2 regions of the Methylobacterium sp. Leaf113 genome follow, and region 2 is predicted to be linked to the other one. Evidence: predicted binding sites of a transcription regulator. Region 2 holds the regulator's gene; the other holds the start of a gene.
What was found. The regulator HrcA, encoded in region 2, represses chaperone genes, less so after heat shock. The targets are predictions, from matches to a motif close to GTTAGCACTCNCNNNNNGNGAGTGCTAAC.

Region 1 (11,376 bases), on a different contig from region 2:
GCAAGAAAAAGCGTAATCGTACCGCCCAGTTCCTGAAGGGCATCTTCGGCCGGTAAGGGCACCGTCCCGAAGGGGCGGGTCCAAGTTCGAAGGGGGGGCGACAGGTGGCAGGCGGTGGGCCACAATCTGGTTTCCGGTCGGTTTCTCCGCCGCGCCTGCCTTCTCCCCGACATTCCACCGCCATGTTTCCTCGGCGAGTTGCACCTTACGGATAAGCCGGAGGGGGCGACTCATGTCGAGGTTGTGTGGCGCGGCGATCGTTCGGACCGCTCTCGTTTGGGCCATCCTGACCTGTGGGCCGGTATTTGCAGCGCCCGTCGGGTCACCGTCGTCGGACCTCGCGCTTCTCGACGCGCTGACCTGGGGAGCGACGCCGACGAGTTTCTCCGCGCTGCGGGCGCAAGGGCGGGAAGCCTGGCTGTCGGCGCAACTGCGGCCGTCCCACGCGATGGCACTCCCGCCCGTGGCTCAGGCCCAAATCCATTCGATCCAGCCACAGGGCGCCTTGATCGATCGCGTCGTCGCTTTCGACGCACAAGCCAAGGCCGCGAATGGGCTCGCCGATCTGAACGCCAAGAAGGCGGCTCAATCCGCCTATCAGGGCGCCTTGAACGACGCCTACCGGCAATCACTGACCGCCACGATCCTGCGAGCGCTCTATGCGCCGGATCAGGTTCGGGAGCGGATGACTTGGTTCTGGTTCAACCGCTTCAACGTGCATCAGGGCAAGGCCAATCTGCGCGTCCTCGTCGGCGACTTTCTCGACACTGCCATCCGCCCCAATGCCCTTGGGCGATTCCGCGATCTCCTGACTGCGACGCTCGAGCACCCGGCGATGCTGCGCTACCTCGATAACGTCGAGAATGCTGCTGGTCGGCTCAACGAGAACTACGCCCGCGAACTCATGGAACTTCACACCCTCGGCGTCGGAGGGGGGTACGCGCAGCACGACGTGGAGGAATTGGCTCGTATTCTCACGGGGGCCGGTATCGATTCGCGGCCCGAAAACCCCAGGGTGAAGCCAGAGCTTCAGGGCGATCTCGTCCGAAAGGGGCTCTTCCTGTTCAACCCGGCCCGGCACGATTACGGCAGCAAGGTTCTGCTTGGTCATACCATCCACAGTCGTGGCTATGCCGAGATCGAGGAGGCGCTCGACGTTCTGGCCCGGCATCCCGCAACCGCCCGCAACGTCTCCCGGGCAATGGCCCTCTATCTGATGGGGCGTTCGCCCTCGAATGCTCTCGTCGATCGGCTCGCCGCGGTCTTCACTCGAACGGACGGCGATACCGCGGCAGTGCTGGGCGCGCTCGTCCACTCTCCGGAATTCGTGGACGCGGCCGGCTCGGGCTTCAAGGATCCGGTCCGCTATGTTTTTTCGGCCCTGCGGCTGGCCTATGACGACCGGGTCATTCTGAATACGACCCCAGTCCAGAACTGGTTGAACCGCCTCGGAGAGGGCCTCTTCAATCGCTCGACACCCGACGGGTATCCGCTCGACGCCGCTGCCTGGAGCGGCCCAGGCCAGCTCACGATGCGCTTCGAGATCGCGCGCCAGATCGGCTCCGGCTCGGCGGGGCTGTTCAAGTCTGGCGCCCTCGATGCGGTCGAGGAACCTGCCTTTCCGCTCCTGCAGAATGGTCTCTATTTCGGGCCGCTGATGGCGACCCTCACGCCGCGGACGAGGGACGCCTTGCGTCGGGCGGTCTCGCCCCAGGATTGGAACACGTTGTTCCTGTCCTCCCCCGAGTTCATGCATTGAGGAGGCGGATCGATGAACAGACGCGATCTCATCCGCGCTGCCGCCGCCTTCGGTGCCAGCACCGTCGCGGGCCGGGTGTGGGCGGCGCCCAAAGCCGATGCCCGCCTTCTCGTCGTCTTCCTGCGGGGGGCTTACGACGCCGCCAATGTGGTAATCCCGACCGGCAGCGACTTCTACTATCGAGCCCGGCCGAATCTGGCGGTGGCTCGACCCGATCCGGCGAACCCGGCGGCAGCCCTCCCGCTCGATGCCGACTGGAGCCTTCATCCGGCGCTGCGCGAGACGATCCTGCCGCTCTACGCGAAAGGAGAGGCGGCCTTCGTGCCGTTCGCCGGTACGAACGACCTCACCCGCAGCCACTTCGAGACGCAGGACACGATCGAACTCGGACAGCCGGTCGGTGATTCGCGAAATTACCAATCCGGGTTCATGGCGCGCCTCGCCGTGGAATTGACGCGGGTGCGCCCGATCGCCTTCACCGAGCAATCACCCCTGATCTTCCGGGGACCCGATCCCGTGCCCAACATCGCGATCCACGGGATCGGCAAGCCGGGGATCGACGAGAGGCAGGCTGCTCTGATCCGGGCTATGTACGCGGGCGGCCCCCTGGCGAGCGCGGTGAACGAGGGCTTTCGGGTCCGAGATGAGGTCTATCGGACAATCTCCGATCACCAAGCACAGGCGGATCGCGGCGCGGTTTCGCCCAAGGGGTTCGAATTGGCCGCCCGTCGCATCGGCCGCCTGATGCGGGACCAGTTCAACCTCGGCTTCGTCGATGTCGGTGGGTGGGATACGCATGTGAACCAGGGCGGTGCAACCGGCTATCTCGCCGACCGCATCGGAGAACTTGGCCGTGGCCTTTCCGGCTTCGTCCAGGAGATCGGCGCCGGCTGGACCGATACTGTCGTGGTCGTGGTTTCCGAGTTCGGTCGGACCTTCCGCGAGAACGGTAATCGCGGCACCGATCATGGTCACGGTAGCGTCTACTGGGTGCTCGGGGGCGGGGTACGGGGCGGCCGGATCGCCGGTCCGCAGGTTCGGGCCGACGAAGCTCATCTGTTCCAGAACAGGGACTATCCGGTGCTCACCGATTATCGGGCGATGCTGAGTGGTCTGTTGCAGCGCATCTACGGACTCGATGCAGCCAGTCTCGGTCGCATCTTCCCGGACGTCTCCCCAAGCGATCTCGGGCTGGTCTGAGCCCGTAGACCTCCGCGCGCTGCGTCGTCGGTGCGCGCGTTTTCGTCCGGTCACAACATGAAAAAAGGGGCCGCCTTTCGGCGACCCCCTTGTTTACGGTGTTCAGATGTCTTGGACGTATCAGAAGTCCATGCCACCCATGCCGCCGCCCATGCCGCCGCCGCCGCCCATGGGGGCGCCGCTGTCCTTCTTCGGAGCATCGGCGATCATGGCCTCGGTGGTGACGAGGAGGCCGGCGATCGAGGACGCATCCTGAAGGGCGGTGCGCACGACCTTGGCCGGGTCGACGATACCGGCCTGGATCATGTCAACGTACTCTTCGGTCTGGGCGTTGAAGCCGAAGGTGATCGAAGAGGTGTTGTCAGTGATCTTGCCGACCACGATCGAGCCCTCGACGCCGGAATTGGCGGCGATCTGGCGGATCGGCGCCTCAAGGGCCTTCAGCACGATCTTGATGCCGGCCTGGACGTCCGGGTTGTCGCTGGTGAGGGCGCGGACGGCCTCGCGGGCACGGAGGAGGGCGGTGCCGCCGCCGGGGACGATACCCTCTTCCACCGCAGCGCGGGTGGCATTGAGCGCGTCGTCGACGCGGTCCTTCTTCTCCTTGACCTCAACCTCAGTCGCGCCGCCGACGCGGATGACCGCGACGCCGCCGGCGAGCTTGGCCAGGCGCTCCTGGAGCTTCTCACGGTCGTAGTCCGAGGTGGTCTCCTCGATCTGCGCCTTGATCTGGCCGACGCGGGCTTCGATGTCCGCCTTTTCGCCGAGACCGTCGATGATCGTGGTGGTCTCCTTCTCGATGCGGATGCGCTTGGCGCGGCCGAGCATCGGGAGGGTGACGTTCTCGAGCTTGATGCCGAGGTCCTCGGCGATCATCTGACCCTGGGTCAGGATCGCGATGTCCTCGAGCATGGCCTTGCGGCGATCGCCGAAGCCGGGAGCCTTGACGGCCGCGACCTTAAGGCCACCGCGCAGCTTGTTCACGACGAGCGTGGCGAGCGCCTCACCCTCGATGTCCTCGGCGATGATGACGAGCGGCTTGCCGGTCTGCACCACGGCCTCGAGAACCGGCAGCATCGCCTGGAGCGACGAGAGCTTCTTCTCGTGGATGAGGATGTAGGGGTCCTCGAGCTCGGCGACCATCTTCTCCGCATTCGTGATGAAGTACGGGGAAAGGTAACCGCGATCGAACTGCATGCCCTCAACGACGTCGAGCTCGGTCTCGGCGGTCTTGGCTTCCTCGACGGTGATGACACCCTCGTTGCCGACCTTCTGCATGGCGTGGGCGATCATCTCGCCGATTTCCTTGTCGCCATTGGCCGAGATGGTGCCGACCTGGGCGACTTCCTCGGACGAGGCGACCTTCTTGGCGCGGCTCGTGATGTCCTTCACGGCAGCGGTGGTGGCGAGGTCGATGCCGCGCTTCAGGTCCATCGGGTTCATGCCGGCGGCGACGTACTTGGCGCCTTCGCGGACGATGGCCTGGGCCAGGACGGTGGCGGTGGTAGTGCCGTCGCCAGCGATGTCGTTGGTCTTCGAGGCCACTTCGCGCACCATCTGGGCGCCCATGTTCTCGAACTTGTCGGAGAGCTCGATCTCCTTGGCGACGGTGACGCCGTCCTTGGTGATGCGCGGAGCGCCGAAGGACTTCTCGATGACGACGTTGCGGCCCTTGGGACCGAGCGTCACCTTGACGGCGTCAGCGAGGATGTCGACGCCGCGGAGCATCTTCTCGCGGGCATCGGAGCCGAAACGGACTTCTTTTGCTGCCATGTTCAAATCCTTAAGTTGTTGAGAGCCCTGAGGCGCTCGAAACGAGAGCGCGCTCGAAGGACTCAGCTAGGATCGTAGGAAGAAGGCGGGCCGCGCTTTAGGCGACGACGCCCATGATGTCGGATTCCTTCATGATCAGGAGGTCCTGACCATCGATCTTGACTTCGGTGCCGGACCACTTGCCGAACAGGACGCGGTCGCCGGCCTTGACGTCGAGCGCGTTGATACGGCCCGCCTCGTCGCGGGCGCCGGGGCCGACGGCGACGATCTCGCCCTCTTGCGGCTTCTCCTTGGCGGTATCGGGGATGATGATGCCCCCCTTGGTCTTCTCTTCGCCTTCGATGCGGCGGACGACGACACGGTCGTGCAGCGGACGGAACTTCATGAGCTGCCCTCTTGCTTCAAATTCGTGGATGGCGTTGATGCGGCGCGGCAGCGCGCTCAACCCAGGCCGTTAGCACTCTCTCTAGGTGAGTGCTAACGATGGCGCCGAGTTAGGCGCGTGGCTCCGTCGAGTCAAGACTGTCGCAGGGTCCGACGACGTTCCGACGACAGGATCCTTCCTTCATTTCACACCCCGACGGAAAGTCCTTCGCGGATGATCGAGCTTCATGGACCGCAGGGTGCGGTCGAGCCTGCGGCGCCAGATAGCGCCTATCCCTCCCATGCCGTCTGGATCGACCTCAAGGATCCGAGCAGTGCCGAGGCAGAGCGGGTCCAACTTGCCACCGGCATCAGCGTACCGTCGCGCAAAGCGCTGAGCGAGGTCGAGAATTCGAGCCGTCTGCGCCGGATGAAGAGCGGTTTCACGCTCTCCACGCCGATGATCACCTTCGACAAACTGGATTCTCAGCTCAAACCCCTCGGCTTCGTCCTGACGAAGGATCGCCTGCTCACCGTCCGCTTCCACGATCTGCGGGCCTTCGCGGAGGTCAAGAGGCGGATCGATGCCGGAGACGGACCGGGCACCACCAGCACGGAGATCTTCCTTCTGCTGGTGGAGGAACTGGTCGACAGTCTCGCAGACGCCCTCGAGGACATGGGCGCGGACCTCGACGCCCTCTCGACGCGGATCTTCGATTTCGATGTCCGCAGCAGCGCCGCCACCGGGGACATCAGGGTCCCGCACCAGAACCCCCGCCGGCGCGACCTGGCCCTTCGCCGTATCCTGCGCGGCATCGGTCGACGCGGAAAGGCGCTCGGGAAGATCCGCTCCAGTCTCCTCGGACTGGAGCGGATCGTGCCGTTCGTCGCAAACGAATGCGAGCATATCCTCGGGGAGGAGCAGGTGCCGAGATTCGAGGCGATGCGCCGGGACATCGCCTCCCTCGACGAGTTCGAAATTCGCCTGTCGGAGAACGTGCAGTTCCTCCTCGACGCCACGCTGGGCCTCATCAGCATCGAGCAGAACAACACCTTCCGGGTTCTCACCGTGGCTTCCGTGGTGGGTATCCCGCCGACGCTGATCGCCTCGATGTACGGCATGAACTTCAAGCACATGCCGGAACTCGACTGGCTCTACGGCTATCCTTACGGCCTGACCCTGATCGCGCTCAGCGCCATCATTCCGGTCGTTTTCTTTCGGATTCGGGGCTGGATCTGAGGGCGTGACGAATTGTTCGGTCGCGCGTGCGAAACCAACCCGGTTGCATCGCTGCCCGTCCAAGCAGCCTTCGAGGATGAAGTGTCCGCGCCATGGCCGTGATCGCTGCCTTCGTCCTCAATGCAGGTCTGAACTTCGTCCTCGGGCTCCTGATCGCCAAGCTGCTCGGGCCCGCCGATTTCGGCCTGTTCGCTTTGGCGACCGCCGGTGCGATCGTCGCAAACACCATCCTGTTCGAATGGCTTCGCCTGTCGGCGACGCGCTTCTATTCCGTTCGGGTGCGCGTCGATGAGCCTTGGATCCGCCACGGGCTCGACCATGCCTACGCGTTTCTGGCGCTGGCCCTGTTCGCTGCGGCTTTGCTCTGTGCCGTGTTCGGCGTCTCGCTTCAGCCGAGTGCGGACAGCCATTTCGCGATCACGGCCGGTGCTGCGGTGGCCGCGCTGGGCATCGGGGTTTTCGACTATCATGCCGCGCTCGTCCGCGCGCGCTTTGACGGTGCGCTCTACTTCAACCTCGTCGCGGTCAAGAATGCCCTCGCCTTCGTTCTGATGGCGGGGGCCGCCTGGTACTTTCCGCAACCGGTCTGGGTTCTGGTGGCGGCCGGTATCAGCCAGGCCGTTGCTGTCCTGCTTCTCTACGGTCCGATGCGCGACCCGGTCGTGCCGCGCCTGCAGGCCCGCGTCCGGGAGACTTGGCGGCTCTTCGTCGCCTATGGTCTGCCGCTGATTGCCGCGAATGCGATCTATCAGCTCCTTCCATTTCTCAATCGGGGTAGCATCGCGGCCCATGCGGGTCTTGCCGAAGCCGGCTACTTTGCATTGGCTGCCGATGTCACCACCCGGAGTATCGGTACCCTCGGCACTGCCCTCGACCTACTGTTGTTTCAACTAGCCGTCCGGGTGGAGGAGCAGGAGGGCCGTGCCGCGGCCGAGCGCCAGGTCGGACTGAACGTCGGCGTTGTCGTCACCTTGCTTCTGCCCTGCGCCGTCGGGTTCTGGGCCGTGCTTCCCGCTCTGGAGACACTGGTGGTGCCAGAAGCTTACCGTGGTCCCTTTTCCGCCTATGCCGGCGTGATGGTGCCAGGCTTCTTCTGTCTGGCGATGATGAATTTCGCGCTCAATCCGATCTTCCAGATCCGCAGACGGACTCGCCCGGTCATCGCGGCTGCCTGCGTTGGATTGGGTCTCAACGCCGCCGGGTTATGGTTCCTCCCACCCCTGCTGGGTCCCGAGGGCGTCGCGGTCGCGCAGACCCTAGGGCTGGCTACCGCGACGCTGTTGCTGGGAATTCGCGCACTGACCGGCCCGGATCGGCTGCGCCTGCCCTGGTGGGAGATCCTGGCGGCCTGTGTCGCCTCCATGGCCATGGCGCTCTGCCTCCTGCCGTTGCGCCACATCGAACCGACCCGCGCCCTCGCCCTCGGCGTACCGCTCGGCATCGCGGTCTACGGCGCCCTGGTCTGGTTCTTCGACATTGCCGGGTTGAGGGGCCACGCGATGGCGCGTCTTTCCCGCAGCCTTCCCGGATCGCCCCGCCCCACCGAGCCGGCCTCGGTAGAATAGGACGGACTCGGCGGAATAGACGGCCTCGACTGGCTGTCATCGCCGTGATCCTCCTTTAAGGTGATCGACGGCAGACAGGATCGAGGGCGCCGTAGAACGCTCCGAATCGGGCAGGAATCGATGCGTTCATATGAGCCTCACGATGAGGGCGCGGCGGCCGAGGTTGTTCGGGCAGCGGCCAGCGGTCCCGAGCGGCTTCGCCTCGTCGGTGGCGCGACCAAGAGCGCAATTGGGCGCCCGGCCCAAGACGAGGTGACGCTATCCAGCGTCCGTCTCTCCGGCATCACCCTCTACGAACCCGCCGAGATGGTCGTCTCGGCCCGGGCTGGAACGCCGCTGGCGGAGGTTCAGGCCCTGCTCACGGAGCGCGGCCAGATGCTACCCTTCGAGCCGATGGACCATCGTACCCTGATGGGGACGACCGGCGAGCCCAGTTTCGGAGCCGTGGCGGCCACCAACAATTCCGGCCCACGGCGGATCAATGCCGGCGCGGCGCGCGACAGTTTGATCGGCGTGCGCTTCATCAATGGGCGCGGCGAGGCGATCAAGTCCGGCGGGCGTGTGATGAAGAACGTGACCGGGCTCGACCTCGTGAAGCTGATGGCGGGGTCTTGGGGAACCCTGGGCTTGCTGACCGAGGTGACCTTTAAGGTGCTGCCGCGGCAGGAGCGGGTGGCGACCCTGGCCTTCCCGGACCTCGACGATGTCCGTGCCATCGGGGCGCTGTCCGCTGCCCTCGGCTCCCCGTTCGAATTGACCGGGGCCGCCCATCTGCCCGCCGGAATCGCGGGTGGAACCGCGCGGACGCTGATGCGACTCGAGGGTTTTTCGGAATCGATCGACTATCGGCTCGGCGAATTGCGCAGGCTGCTCAAGCGCTTCGGCGAGCCGGAGGTCGTCGAGGGCGATCCAGGCGCCGAGCTATGGACCGGGATTCGCGATGTCGTGGCGCTGTCCGAGCCGCGCGAGGCCGCGATCTGGCGCATCGCGACCGCCCCGACCCATGCGCCGGCCGTGACGGCGGCGATCGCGTCGCGCCGTGAGGCCCGCTGGTTCTACGACTGGGGCGGCGGCCTGATCTGGCTTGCGACGGACGCGGCGGGAGATGCCGGAGCGGAGATCGTCCGCGCGGCCGTTCGAGCCGAGGGCGGACACGCCACCCTTGTGCGGGCGCCGGAAGCTGTCCGGGCGGCGGTCGCCGTATTCGAGCCGCTGTCGGAGGCTCTGATGCGGATCACCGCCGGTATCAAGGCGGCGCATGATCCCCAGGGGTTGTTCAATCCGGGTCGGATGTATGCCGGCCTCTGAGGCTGCGCTGTTGAGAGCGATTCCAAGGCTCGGAATCCGGCGCGATTGTCTTTAAACTGACGCCGGAAGAACGACGATGCCGACACGGGCCGGGCTGCGACGCCGGCCCGATCGACGGCGCGAGGGTGGATCCGAGGACACGCCGTGCAGACCAATTTCAGCCTGACGCAGCTCGCCGATCCGGCCATGGCGGCGTCCGAGAAGATCCTGCGGACCTGCGTCCATTGCGGGTTCTGCACCGCGACTTGCCCGACTTACCTCCTGCTCGGTGATGAACTCGATTCTCCGCGGGGGCGGATCTACCTGATCAAGGATATGCTGGAAGGTGGAAAGCCGGCCGTGCCGGAGGTGGTCAAGCACGTCGACCGGTGTTTGTCCTGTCTGTCCTGCATGACGACATGCCCGTCGGGGGTGCATTACATGCACCTTGTCGATCATGCCCGGGCGCATATCGAGGAAACCTATCGTCGTCCGCTGAGCGACCGGCTGCTGCGGGCCGTCCTGGCCTTCGTCCTGCCCTATCCGAATCGCTTCCGGCTGGCGCTCCTCGGGGCGAAGATCGGTGCGCCGTTCCGGCCCCTGGTGGCGCGCCTGCCGCGCGTCGGCAACCGCCTCGCGGCGATGCTAGACCTCGCCCCGGCGCAACTGCCGAACCGCAACCCCACCGACCGTCCGGGCACCTTTCCGGCCGATACGCGAGCCCTCGAGGCCAGCGATGCGTTGCATGGGTATGCCACGCCGTCGCGTCGAGGTCGCGTCGCGTTGCTGCGGGGATGCGCCCAGAGCGTGCTGCGCCCCGATTTCAACGAGGCGGCGATCCGCCTTCTGACCCGGCACGGGGTCGAGGTGGTCCAGGCCGCGGGGGAGGGCTGCTGCGGTGCCCTGACCCACCACATGGGCAAGGCCGACGCGTCGCATGCCCAGGCCAAGCGCACCATCGACGCCTGGATCGCCGAAATGGACGGCGCCGGCCTCGACGCGATCCTGGTCACCGCCTCCGGCTGCGGCACGACGATCAAGGATTACGGCTTCATGTTCCGCGACGACCCGACCTATGCCGAAAAGGCGAAGCGGGTTTCGGCGATTGCCAAGGACGTCACGGAGTACGTGGCCGCCATCGGCCTGATGCCCCCGATCGTGGAGACCGACCTCGTGGTCGCCTACCACTCGGCCTGCTCGATGCAGCACGGCCAGGGCATCCGCACCGAGCCCAAGAACCTGCTGAAGACGGCGGGCTTCACCGTGAAGGACGTGCCCGAGGGCCATATCTGCTGCGGCTCGGCCGGAACCTACAACATCCTTCAGCCCGAGATCGCGAACCGCCTGCGCGACCGCAAGGTCGCCAACATCGAGCGCATGCGCCCCGACGTCATCGCCACCGGCAACATCGGCTGCGCCACCCAGATCGGGAAGGGCACGGCGATCCCGATCGTCCACACGGCGGAACTGCTCGACTGGGCCACCGGCGGCCCGAAGCCGGCGGCCTTGGAGGGGATCCGCGAACGGGCGCTGCTGGCGGCGGAATAGGTGCTTCAGCCATCGAGCTGGTAGGTGAGCGGAATCCACCGGTAGCCGAGGCCGTCGCGGATCACGTAACCCAGCGATGGGAACGAGGTGTGATAACCGGCGACCAGGATACGGTCCGTCGCGGCCAGGTTGTACATGGTCCGCCGGGTGGCAGCCCCCGCGGCCTTGTCCATGTCGAACAGGGCATGCCAGTCGGGCCGCGCCAGCGAGGCGATCTCGTGATGGGCGCAGTCACCCCAGATCAGAAGCCGCTGGCCCTCGCTCTCGACGTGGAAGGCGAGATGTCCCGGCGTATGGCCGAAGGCCGCCAGCACCTTGATTCCGGGCGCCACCGAATCGCCTGGCTTTACGAAGCGGATGCGTTCTTCCAGAGGCTGCAGATGGCTGCGAAAGACGCGGGCCGACTTGTATTCGTTGCCGGCCTCCGGCGCGGCGAGGCGGGTGTCGTCGCTCCAGAAGGCGTATTCCCGCGCACCAACGACGTAACCGGCCTTCGGGAAGAGCCGTTTCCCTCCGTCCAGGAGGCCGCCGATATGATCGGTGTGGCAGTGCGAAAGCACCACGAGATCGATCGCCTCAGGGGATAGGCCAGCCTGACCGAGAAGATGCGCGAGTCGTCCGCCCGCCGGACGCGGGATGAA
Region 2 (11,376 bases):
CCTGCGCGGCCGGCTTGTCGTTGGCGAAAGCCACGCCGCCGAGGAGCGATGTCGCAACAAGTGCGGCGGCAACGGTTCTGATGCGTTTCATGACAATACCTCCAGAAGGGAGCGGCGACCGAGTGTGTGTTGGAGGAATAGGGTCGCGCCAAACCTCTCTTCTGTGGTGATATTGATATTGCCCTCGCACCGTGTCACGTTAATTAATCGTCAGCATTCCGTCATCAAATCACCGTTGACAAACATGCTGATAAAGGAGCCGATCAAAACCAGTTTGATCTGAAACCCGCAGGCATAAAAAAAGCACGCGGTGCAGGAGCACCGCGTGCGATTTTGGTTGCCGGGCCGTGGCGCCGTCAGGCGGCCGAGAGCCGGGTCTTGCGCGTCAGCGCCTCCTCCACCGTCCCGTCGCCGTCGAGATATCCGTGGCGCTTCGGGTTCGGCATGATCAGCGACGCGATGAAGGCGATGCCGAGCATCACGGTCACGTACCAGAAGAAGCTGCTCTCGGAGCCGATCTGCTTCAGGTACAGGGCTACCGCCTCCGCGGTCCCGCCGAACAGCGAGTTGGCGATGGCGTAGGACAGGCCGACGCCCAGCGCCCGCACCTGGGTGGGGAACAGCTCGGCTTTCACGATGCCGCTGATGCCCGTGTAGAAGCTGATCACAATCAGGCCGACCATGATCAGCGCGAACGACAGCACCGCGTTCTGCGTCGAACCGATGGCGGTCATCAGCGGCACCACCATCAGGGTGCCGAGGCCGCTATAGAGCAGCATGTTGGCCTTGCGGCCGATCCGGTCCGAGAGCCAGCCGAAGAAGGGCTGGATGATCATGTAGACGAACAGGGCTGCGGTGGAGATCTGCGAAGCGGTGACCTTGTCGATTTGGGCGGTGTTGAAGAGATACTTCGGCATGTAGGTGGTGAACGTGTAGAAGCTCAGCGAGCCGCCGGCCGTATAGGCCAGCACCACGCAGAAGGCGCGCCAGTGCTTGAACAGGGCGGCGAAGGTGCCGGAATCCTTCTTGGCCATGTCCTCCTTGGTGGCGGTCTCCTGCAGCGACGAACGCAGGTAGAGAGCGACCACGGCCGCGACGGCACCGATGACGAACGGGATGCGCCAGCCCCAGGCGGTGAGTTCCTGCGCGGTGAGGAAGCTCTGGAGGATGATCAGCACCAGCGAGGCCAGCAGCTGGCCGCCGATCAGGGTGACGTACTGGAACGAGGCGAAGAATCCGCGCCGGCCCTTCACGGCGATCTCGCTCATGTAGGTGGCGCTGGTGCCGTACTCGCCGCCGACCGACAGGCCCTGGATCATCCGGGCGAGCAGCAGCAGGGCGGGGGCGAGATGGCCGGCCGTCGCGTAGGTCGGCAGGACCGCGATCATCAGCGAGCCGGCGCACATCATCAGCACCGAGATCAGCATCGATTTCTTGCGGCCGAGGCGATCGGCGATGCGGCCGAAGAGCCAGCCGCCGATTGGCCGCATGAAGAAGCCGACGGCGAAGACGGCGGCCGATTTCAGAAGCTGGCTGGTGTCATCCCCCTCGGGGAAGAAGACGGGCGCGAAGTAGAGGGCGAAGAAGGCGTAACAATAGAAATCGAACCACTCGACGAGGTTGCCCGACGAGGAGGCGACGATCGCCTTGATTCTGCGGCGGCTATCCGCCGCTTCGTCCGCCCTGTGCGTGAGTGTCCCCGGCCCACCTGTCATCCGTCTCGTCCCTGTGCTCTCGGCGTCGCCGGTCGGCGGCGTCTTTGGCGCGGACGTTACTCTGTGAGGCTGGTTTCACAAGCCCGCTCAGCGGGTTGGCGTACACCGACAAGATCAACGGCAAACTTGGCTGTGGAAGACCGATCGCTAAGCTTACGCAGCTCGTACAAAATGCCCGCGCGGCAAACGTCGTAAGATCAGATCAAGAAAAGGCGGAACGGTCTTTCGTAGAACTTCGTTGCGGAGGGCGACGGCACGGGACGGTGCTTCCCACAACGAGACTGGAAACGACCCCATGAGCAAGCTCTTCCGGAGCACGGTAGCGGCAACGGCCCTTCTTCTCGGGGCAACGACGGCGTTCGCGCAGGCCGGCCCGGGTGGTGGCGCGGGCGGTGGTGCCGCCGGCGGTGCAGGTGGTGGCGCCGGCATGGGCGCGGGTGGTGGCGCCGGAGGCGCGGGCATGGGAGCCGGCGGCGCGGGCGGCGGCGGGATGCGCGGCGGGGCTGGTGGCGCTGAAACCGGGGCTGGCACCGGATCGCGCGGCGAGGCCGGTGGAGCCGGGGCGCGCGGGGCCGAGGGCGGTGCGGGTCCGCGCGGCGGCGAGCGCCCGGGACAGGCAACCGGCGAACGGGGCGGCCGCGAGACGGGTGGCGCTGCAACGCGGGACGGCACCGCCGACCGTGACGGCCGGGCAGACCGGGACGTGAAGGGTGATCGCGATGGCCGGGCGGATCGTGACGGCAAGGCGGAGCGTGACGGCCGGGCGGATCGTGACGGCAAGGCGGAGCGTGATGGCCGGGCCAACCGCGATGGAAAAGCCGATCGTGATGGCCGGGCCGACCGGGACGACCGCGGCGGACGGGACGGTCGGACGGATCGCGACGACAGGGGTGATCGGGGAGCGGTGCGCGGAGCCTATGGCCGTCTCGCGGCCCCGCAGCGCACGGAGTTCCGTCAGAGCGTGATCCGCCGTGGAGTTCCGCGTCTGGCCGCCGGCGTGTTCGCTCTCAGCGTCGGCACGGCCATCGCCCGCAGCTACACCCTCTACGACCTACCGCCGGACATCGTCCGGATCGCGCCCGAATACGAGGATTACCGCTACGTGCTGGTCGGCGACGACATCGTCATCGTCGATCCCGACACCTACGAGATCGTCGACGTGATCCGCGGCTGATTGTCGGTCGCACGCAATGCGGAGGCGGATCTTCGCCTCCGCCTCTCACGGGTATCGCTCAGCGCTTGCGATCCAGCAGCCCGGAGACCACCCGGGCGGTGTAATCGACCATCGGCACGATGCGGGCGTAGTTCAGCCGCGTCGGACCGATGACCCCGACGACGCCGACGATCTTCTGCGAGCCGTCGCGGAACGGCGCCGCGATCATCGACGATCCGGACAGGGAGAACAGCTTGTTCTCCGAGCCGATGAAGATGCGCACGCCCTCGCCGCCCTCGGCGCGCGACAGCAATTCGATCACATCCTTCTGGGTCTCGAGGTCGTCGAAAAGCAGACGGATACGCTCGAGATCCTCTGCGGCGCGCAGGTCGTCGAGGAGGTTCGACTGTCCGCGCACGATCAGCTGGCGGGCATCCGAAGGGCCGACGCTGACGGCGAGACCGGCATCGACCAGCCGCTCGGTGATGGCGTCGAGTTCGCGCTTCATCACCTGGCGGCCGGATTCGATCTCGGCCCGCAGCGACCCGAGCGTCCGTCCCTGCAGGCGGGCGTTCAGGTAATTCGAGGCCTCCTGCAGGGCGCTGGCGGGCAGGCCGGGCGGCAGGTCGAGCAGGCGGTTCTCCACCGAGCCGTCGTCGGAGACCAGGACCACGAGAGCGCGGGTCGGGTCGAGACGCACGAACTCGATGTGCTTCAGATGCACGTTGGTCTTGGTGGTCAGCACCACTCCGGCCCCGCGGGAGACGCCGGAGAGCAGCATCGAGGCTTCGGCCAGCGCCGAATCGAAGGTGTGGCCGGACGCGGCCGCGCGCATCTGGGTCTCGATCCGCTCCTGTTCCTCGCGCCCGACATCGCCGACTTCCAGCATGGCGTCGACGAAGAAGCGCAGGCCCTGCTCGGTCGGCAGCCGCCCGGCCGAAGCGTGGGGCGCGAAGATCAGTCCCGAATGCTCGAGATCCGCCATGACGTTGCGGATCGAGGCGGGCGAGAGGGACATCGGCAGGATGCGCGCGAGGTTGCGCGAGCCGACGGGTTCACCGGTGGTGAGATAACTTTCGACGATCTGACGGAAGATCTCGCGCGAGCGCTCGTTCAGCGCACTGAGAACCTGCATCTGCTGCACGGTCGAAAAGGGGCGGGCGGGCTCGGTCACGATCCATTCCTGAGACGGGGAGTGTGACGTCCTCCACGGGTTAATACAATCCACCGTGCCGTCGCCAGGCCGGACTCGGGCCGGAAAGGCGGCGCCGCGCCTTCACGAACGCGCGGCGCTGACAACGCACCGCTTCCAAACGCACCGCGGCACCGAAACGATGCGCCCGGCCTTTCCCATGCCGTTTGCCTCATGAGAAGCAAGACCGCGCCGCTGCCCAAAGAAACAGCTTGGCCATTTGCGACGATCCGGCCGGGTCGTGCGTTCCCGTATCCCGCGATTTGCCGGGCCCATCGTTCTCCGGCTCGCTCACCCATCGCGATCTGCATGGGTGCGTCGTCGGTGAACACCCGCCGGCGAATCGCTCAAGCCGAAGCCACCAGGAGGCAGAGACCCATGAGACACTCAGCTCGATCCGGCCTGATCAAGTCGTTCGCCATCGTTCTCGCGATGGTCGGCGCCATGCTGTTCGGCGCACCTCAGGGTGCCCAGGCCGCCCCCGCCATGGTGTCCACCGAAGTCGCCGCTCCGGCCGTCGGCCTCACCCAGGTGCAGTATGGCGGCCATTGGCGTCATCATCGCCGCGGCTTCCGGCACCACCACCATCACGGCCGCCACTTCGGCCATCACCATCGCCGCCATTTCGGCCATCATTACGGTCACCGCCGCGGCCATCACTTCGGTCATCGCCGCTACCGCTACTGAGCGCTTTCGTGCCGTGGGCCGCCCCTCGGAGCGGCCCTTCTCGGCCACGGGCCGCCCTTCGGGGTGGCCCTTTTCGGCCATGGGCCGCCCTTCGGGGCGGCCCTCTTCGTATGGGCCATCCCCCGTCCGCTGGCAGGCCTTGCGTGACAGCCTCGCTTGCAGGCCCGGACCCGGACCCGTAAAGCCCGCTCCCAACCCTGATTCTGGAAGGAGAGCGGCATGCGCCCCTCGAAGCGCGCGACCGACGAACTGCGCACCGTGACCCTGGAGCGTGCCGTCTCCCGCCATGCCGAGGGCTCCTGCCTCGTCAGCTTCGGCGAGACCAAGGTCCTGTGCACGGCCTCGCTCGAAGAGCGTGGCCCGGGCTGGCTGCGCGGCTCCGGCAAGGGCTGGGTGACGGCCGAGTATGCGATGCTGCCGCGCGCCACCCACGAGCGGACCCGGCGCGAGGTGAATTCCGGCAAGCCCTCGGGCCGCACCCAGGAGATCCAGCGTCTGATCGGCCGCTCGCTGCGCGCCGTCACCAACCTGCCGGCGATGGGCGAACGCCAGATCACGGTCGATTGCGACGTGATCCAGGCCGATGGCGGCACCCGCACCGCTGCGATCACCGGCGCCTGGGTTGCCCTGCACGAGTGCTTCACCTGGATGCGCAGCCGCTCGATCATCTCGGTCGACCCCCTCCGCGACCACGTGGCGGCGATTTCCTGCGGCATCTACAAGGGCAAGCCGGTGCTCGACCTCGACTACGACGAGGATTCCGCGGCCGAGACCGACGCCAACTTCGTCATCACGGGCACCGGCGGCCTCGTGGAGGTGCAGGGCACCGCCGAGGGCAAGCCGTTCTCGGAAGACGAGCTGCTCGAATTGCTGCGCCTCGCCAAGGGTGGGGTCCAGTCCCTCGTCGTCCTCCAGAAGCAGGCTATTGGCGTATGAGCGACCCTCGCATCCTCACGGGCCGCGTCGTCATCGCGACCCACAATGCCGGCAAGCTCGTCGAGATGCGCGAGTTGCTGGCACCCTTCGGCGTCGATGCGGTCTCGGCCGGCGAACTCGGCCTGCCCGAGCCGGACGAGACCGGAACGATGTTTGCCGAGAACGCCGCCCTCAAGGCGCTCGCCGCCGCGACGGCCTCGAATCTGCCGGCCTTTGCCGATGATTCCGGTCTGTGCGTGAACGCGCTGGACGGGGCGCCCGGGCTGTTCTCGGCCCGCTGGGCCGGGCCGTCGAAGGATTTCTCGGGCGCCATGGCGCGCATCGCCGCGGAACTCGACAAGCGCGGCGCCACCACCCGGCGGGCGCATTTCGTCTCCGCCCTGGTGATCGCCTGGCCGGACGGCCACACCGAGACCTTCGAGGGACGGGTCTTCGGTGAACTCGTGGCTCCTCGGGGCGCGAGCGGCTTCGGCTACGATCCGATGTTCCTGCCCGACGGTTACGACCGCACCTTCGGTGAGATCTCTTCGGAGGAAAAGCACGGCGTCGACTGGCAGACCGGCAACGCCCTGTCGCACCGCGCCCGCGCCTTCGTGCTCCTGGCGCAGAGCTGCCTGCGGCGTCCCTGAAACCGGCGGCGGGATTGCCAAACCGCAATCCCGCGCGCACATCCGCCCCATGACGTGCGCCCCATGACCAAACCGACAGGCCCGGACCATCCGACCCGCGATGCCGGGTTCGGGGTCTATGTCCACTGGCCCTTCTGCGCCTCGAAGTGCCCCTATTGCGACTTCAACAGCCACGTGCGCCATGCGCCGGTGGACGAGGTCCGCTTTCTCAAGGCCTTCGGGGCCGAGATCGCCCATGTGGCGGCGCGCACGCCCGGGCGCACCGTGTCGAGCGTCTTCCTCGGCGGCGGCACGCCCTCCCTGATGCAGCCCGCCACCGTGGCGGGGCTCCTCGACGCCATCGGCGGGGCGTGGACCGTGGCACCCGAGGTCGAGATCACCCTGGAGGCCAATCCCACCAGCGTCGAGGCGGAGCGCTTTCGCGGCTACCGCGCCGCCGGGGTCAACCGCGTTTCCCTCGGCGTCCAGGCCATGGACGACGTCTCCCTGAAGCAGCTCGGACGCCTGCACAGCGCCGCGGAAGCCATGGCGGCGGTCCGGGTCGCCGCCGCCCATTTCGAGCGCTACTCCTTCGACCTCATCTATGCGCGCCCGGATCAGAGCCCGGCCGCCTGGCGGGCCGAACTCGAGGGCGCCATCGCGCGGGCAGCCGAACACCTGTCGCTCTATCAGCTCACCATCGAGCCCGGCACGCCGTTCTACGGTCTCGCCGCCGCCGGCAAGCTGGTGCCGCCGGACGACGATTCCGCCCGCCTCCTCTACGACGTGACCCAGGAGGTCTGCGACCGCGCCGGGCTCTCCGCCTACGAGATCTCGAACCACGCCCGTCCGGGCGCGGAATCACGCCACAACCTGCTGTACTGGCGCTACGGCGAATATGCGGGCATCGGCCCCGGCGCCCACGGTCGCCTCGTCGGGGCGGAGGGCCGGATTGGCACCGTCACCGAGCGGGCGCCGGAAGCCTGGCTCGCCCGCGTCGAGCGCGACGGTCACGGCATCGTCGAGACCGAGACCCTGGCGGCATCCGACCAGGGCGACGAATTCCTGATGATGGGCCTGCGCCTGCGCGAGGGTATCGACCCGCGCCGCTACGCGCTCCTGAAAGGCAGAGTCCTCGACCCGGCACGGATCGACGGCCTCGTCGCCGACGGGCTGATCGCCCGACATGCGGGCGGCCGCATCGCCGCGACCCCGGCCGGGGCGCCGGTCCTCAACGCCGTGGTGGCCGCGCTCGCCGCCTGATCAGGTGCCCGAGGGCGTGAGGGTTCGCGGGGCGGGACTGACGACGACCGGGGCGCCGGAGCGGATCTCGTAGACCGCCAGCGCCCGGTCGCTCGGGCCGTCCGGTCGGAACCGGAACGTCCCGTCGATCCCGGAGAAGCCCGACGGGTTGGTGAGGGTGGTGTCGGCGAAGCGCTGCGAGCCGAACTGGCGCGACAGGGCCGCCATCAGCGAAACGGCGTCGTACGCGAGGGTGGCGACGCGCGGCGGCACCAACCCGAACCGGGCCTGATAGCGCTGCGAGAAGCCGTTGAAACCCGCCGCGTCCGGTGCCGCGAACCAGCCGCCCTGGAGCGCCGGCAGGGCGAACACCCGGGGATCGTTCCAGACGGCGGTGCCGATCGGCCGGACCCGGGTGGGTGAGAAGTTCGCCTTGGTGAGGGCGGCCGCCACCGCCCCGAGACCATCCGGGGTATCGGGCAGGAACAGCGCGTCTGCCTGCGCCGCCGGGCCGGTGATGAGGCCGGACAGGCGGCCGATGGCCGGGCCGGGATTGCCCGCGGGATAGCGCTCGATGGCGACCAGCCGGGCGCCCTTGCGCGCCACCGCCTCACGGAACTGCGCCTCAACCGCCTGGCCGTAGCTCGTTTCCGGGATCACCGCCGCGAAGGATTTCCGACCCGCCGCCACCGATTCGTCGACCACCCGGTCCACCTCGGCCTGGGGCAGGAAGCTCAGCAGATAGGTGCCGCGCGCGGCCACGCCGGAATCGGTCGAGAAGGCGATCAGCGGTTTGCCGGCCGGACGGATCACGCCGGCCGCCGCCTGCACGTTGGCGGCAAACAGCGGGCCGAGGACGAGTTCGGCCCCGTCCGCCAAGGCCGCCTGGGCCGCCTCGCGCGCGCCGTCCGGCGAGCCGCGATCGTCCTTCACCAGGATCTGCAGGTCGGGCTTCTGGAAATCCTCGATCGCAAGTTCGGCCGCGTTGCGCATCGCGGTGCCCACGGCGGAGCCCGGTCCGGAGAGTGGCACCACCAGCGCCACCTTGACGCTTCCGGCGCCGATCCGGCCCGCTGCCACGGCGCCGGGCGCATCGGGGGCGACCGCCTCGACCGGCGTGGTCGCCGGAGCCCGCCGGCTCACGCGCGCGCCGCCATCCGGCCCGCCGACGCAGGCCGAGAGCCCCAGAAGGGTCACGAGGCCCACCAGTCCGGATTGCAGCCTGTTCCCGCGCCCCATCGGAGGACCTCCTGTCGCCAGCCGACGCCCCACGCATAAAGTCTGAGGATCAAAAGTAAATGTGAGCCCCCCGTCACGGCGCATTCCGCTTGTGGGTCCGATCGTGGCAAAGTCGGTTCATGACGCAGAAGATCGACACCCGTACCCGTCGGCGCCGGGACGCGGCGGATGGCAAGCCGCCCGCCACCTTCACGGCCTTCGGCCTCGCGGCAGAGGCGGAATCCATCGAGCCGGGCCTGCACGTGGTGGCGACGCCGATCGGCAACCTCAAGGACGTCTCGTTCCGGGCGCTGGCGACGCTGGCCGCCGCCGATGCGGTGCTGGCCGAGGACACCCGCGTCACCCGCACGCTGCTGATGCATTACGGGATCACCACGCCCCTCGTGGCCTATCACGAGCACTCGAACGCGGCGGTGCGCGAGCGGATGGTCGCCCGGATGCAGGCCGGCGAAGCCCTGGCCCTCGTCTCGGACGCGGGCACCCCGCTGGTTTCCGACCCGGGCTTCAAGCTGGTGCAGGCCGCGATCGAGGCCGGCCTTAGCGTCACCCCCATTCCCGGCCCCTCGGCGGTGATGACCGCCATCGTGGCCGCCGGCCTGCCGACCGACCGGTTCTTCTTCGAAGGCTTCCTGCCGGCGAAATCCGGCGCGCGCTGCAACCGTCTCGAAGCCCTCGGGCAGATCCCCGGCACCCTCGTGCTGTTCGAATCCCCGCATCGGTTGCCCGAGATGCTGGTCGATGCCGTGGCGGTACTCGGCGCGAGCCGCCCGGCGGCGGTCGCCCGCGAATTGACCAAGCTCTACGAGACGATCCGGCGCGGCAGCCTCGGCGACCTCGCCGCGCTCTACGCGGAGGAGGGGGCACCGAAGGGCGAGGTGGTGGTGATCATCGGCACGCAGGCCGAGATGCCCGACGCGGCCGCAACCGACGCCGGCATCGACGCGGCCCTGACGGCCGCTCTGGCGCGTCACTCGATCAAGGACGCCGCCACCCTGGTGGCGGAGGAGACCGGTCAGCCGCGCCGCGTCGTCTATGCCCGCGCCCTGGCGCTGGCCCGTCGCGACGATGCCTGACGGGCGATCCGAAGCGCATCGACGCGCCACCGAACGGCGCGGACGCATCGCCGAGACTCTGGCGCTGCTCGCCTTGATGCTGAAGGGCTATCGCCCCCTCGGTTCGCGCTTCCGCGCCGCCGGAGGCGAGATCGACCTGATCGTCCGGCGCGGCGACACCATCGCGTTCGTCGAGGTCAAGGCGCGGGGGACGCTGGATGAGGCGCGGGCCGCCATCGACGCCCGCAAGGTCGCGCGCTTCTCACGGGCCGCACGGGCCTGGATCAGCCGGCATCCGGCCGCCGGGGGCGCCACGTTCCGGGCCGATGCGATGTTCGTCGCGCCGGGTCGCTGGCCCCGTCACGTGACGGATGCTTTCCCGATCACGTAAGGTCAGGCCGATCGCGTGAGGTCAGGCGCGGGCGGCGGCTACGGCGGCCATCAGCGTCCGCTTGAGATCGGCCTGGCTAAAGGGCTTCTGCACCACCGGACGATCCCGGAATGGTTCGCGGATGCCGGCCCCGCCATAGCCGGTGGAGAACACGATGGGGAGGTTGCGCCCCACGATCGCCTCGGCCACCGGATAGATCGGCTCACCCGCGACGTTGACGTCGAGAATGGCGACCTCGAAACTCTCGTTCTGCGCCATTTCCAGGGCTGTCGACAGGCGCGCGGCCGGTCCGACGACGGTGCAGCCGAAATCCAGCAGCATGTCTTCGAGAAGCATCGATATCGCCGCTTCGTCCTCGACGACAAGCACGCGAGCCCCGTTGAGAAGGTCTTCGTCCACTTGAGCACTCACGCCGGGGCTTCTTCCCTTCGATTCGTTCGAAATTCCAGAACACCTTCAGGAAGGATGTTCAGGTCCTCGCTCCCACCGTGTGCCATTGCCGCCGAGCATCCCGAAGGATGAACGAACCCGAGAGACTGCGAGGCGCATGTTACGCCCCGGCACCGAGCGAGCCGTCGCCCGTTCCGCGAAGCGTGTCAAGCGTCCCGGGACGGCCGGATGCCCTCAACACGGCAGCAATGTTACGCTGTGATACATTTCGGACTCGCGTCGAACGCTCCCTAGGCAGGACACCCGCTTGTACCAACAACATAAGTTAATTAGATCATCCTTCGTCCGGAAGCTGACACGACGCACCGTCATGACCGGCCTCGCTGCCTCGGGCTTGCTGGCGAGCGACGCGGGCCTGGGTCTCACCCCCTTGGTGGTCGCTTCGAAAAGCGACACCGAAGGGGCTCTGACAGGCGCGATGATCGCGCTGGTGCTCGAACGGCTCGGGCTTCCGGTGCAGCGCAGGCTCGGCCTCGGACCGACCTTGATCGTCCGGGCGAGCCTGCTGGCGGGGGACATCACGATTTACCCCGAATATACCGGGAACGGCGCCTTCTTCACCGGGACGGAGAGCGATCCGGCATGGAAATCGGCTGAGAGCGCCTACGACACCATCCGCCGGAGCGATGCGGAGCGGGGATTGGTCTGGCTCACGCGCGCCCCGGCCAACAACACCTGGCTGATCGCGGTCAACGGCGCTCTTGCGCGGCG

Region 1: groES (co-chaperone GroES) is a predicted target of HrcA. The motif match lies at 5,186-5,214, and genes of this name have one in related genera.

The regions. Positions count from the first base shown of each region.
Region 1 is NZ_LMNJ01000052.1:40,023-51,398, forward strand. It holds gene ASF60_RS20965 (2OG-Fe(II) oxygenase) at 1-56, shown strand, start outside; gene ASF60_RS20970 (DUF1800 domain-containing protein) at 233-1,759, shown strand; gene ASF60_RS20975 (DUF1501 domain-containing protein) at 1,772-2,959, shown strand; gene groL (chaperonin GroEL) at 3,080-4,732, opposite strand; gene ASF60_RS26320 (hypothetical protein) at 4,751-4,810, shown strand; gene groES (co-chaperone GroES) at 4,830-5,117, opposite strand; gene ASF60_RS20990 (magnesium transporter CorA family protein) at 5,331-6,335, shown strand; gene ASF60_RS20995 (polysaccharide biosynthesis C-terminal domain-containing protein) at 6,428-7,900, shown strand; gene ASF60_RS21000 (FAD-binding protein) at 8,021-9,208, shown strand; gene ASF60_RS21005 (heterodisulfide reductase-related iron-sulfur binding cluster) at 9,353-10,735, shown strand; gene ASF60_RS21010 (MBL fold metallo-hydrolase) at 10,741-11,376, opposite strand, start outside.
Region 2 is NZ_LMNJ01000053.1:112,559-123,934, reverse strand. It holds gene ASF60_RS22220 (YfdX family protein) at 1-91, opposite strand, end outside; gene ASF60_RS22215 (MFS family transporter) at 357-1,715, opposite strand; gene ASF60_RS22210 (DUF1236 domain-containing protein) at 2,011-2,889, shown strand; gene hrcA (heat-inducible transcriptional repressor HrcA) at 2,948-4,003, opposite strand; gene ASF60_RS24860 (hypothetical protein) at 4,448-4,828, opposite strand; gene rph (ribonuclease PH) at 4,967-5,683, shown strand; gene rdgB (RdgB/HAM1 family non-canonical purine NTP pyrophosphatase) at 5,680-6,312, shown strand; gene hemW (radical SAM family heme chaperone HemW) at 6,376-7,554, shown strand; gene ASF60_RS22180 (penicillin-binding protein activator) at 7,555-8,772, opposite strand; gene rsmI (16S rRNA (cytidine(1402)-2'-O)-methyltransferase) at 8,892-9,845, shown strand; gene ASF60_RS22170 (YraN family protein) at 9,838-10,215, shown strand; gene ASF60_RS22165 (response regulator) at 10,237-10,626, opposite strand; gene ASF60_RS22160 (glycine betaine ABC transporter substrate-binding protein) at 10,976-11,376, shown strand, end outside.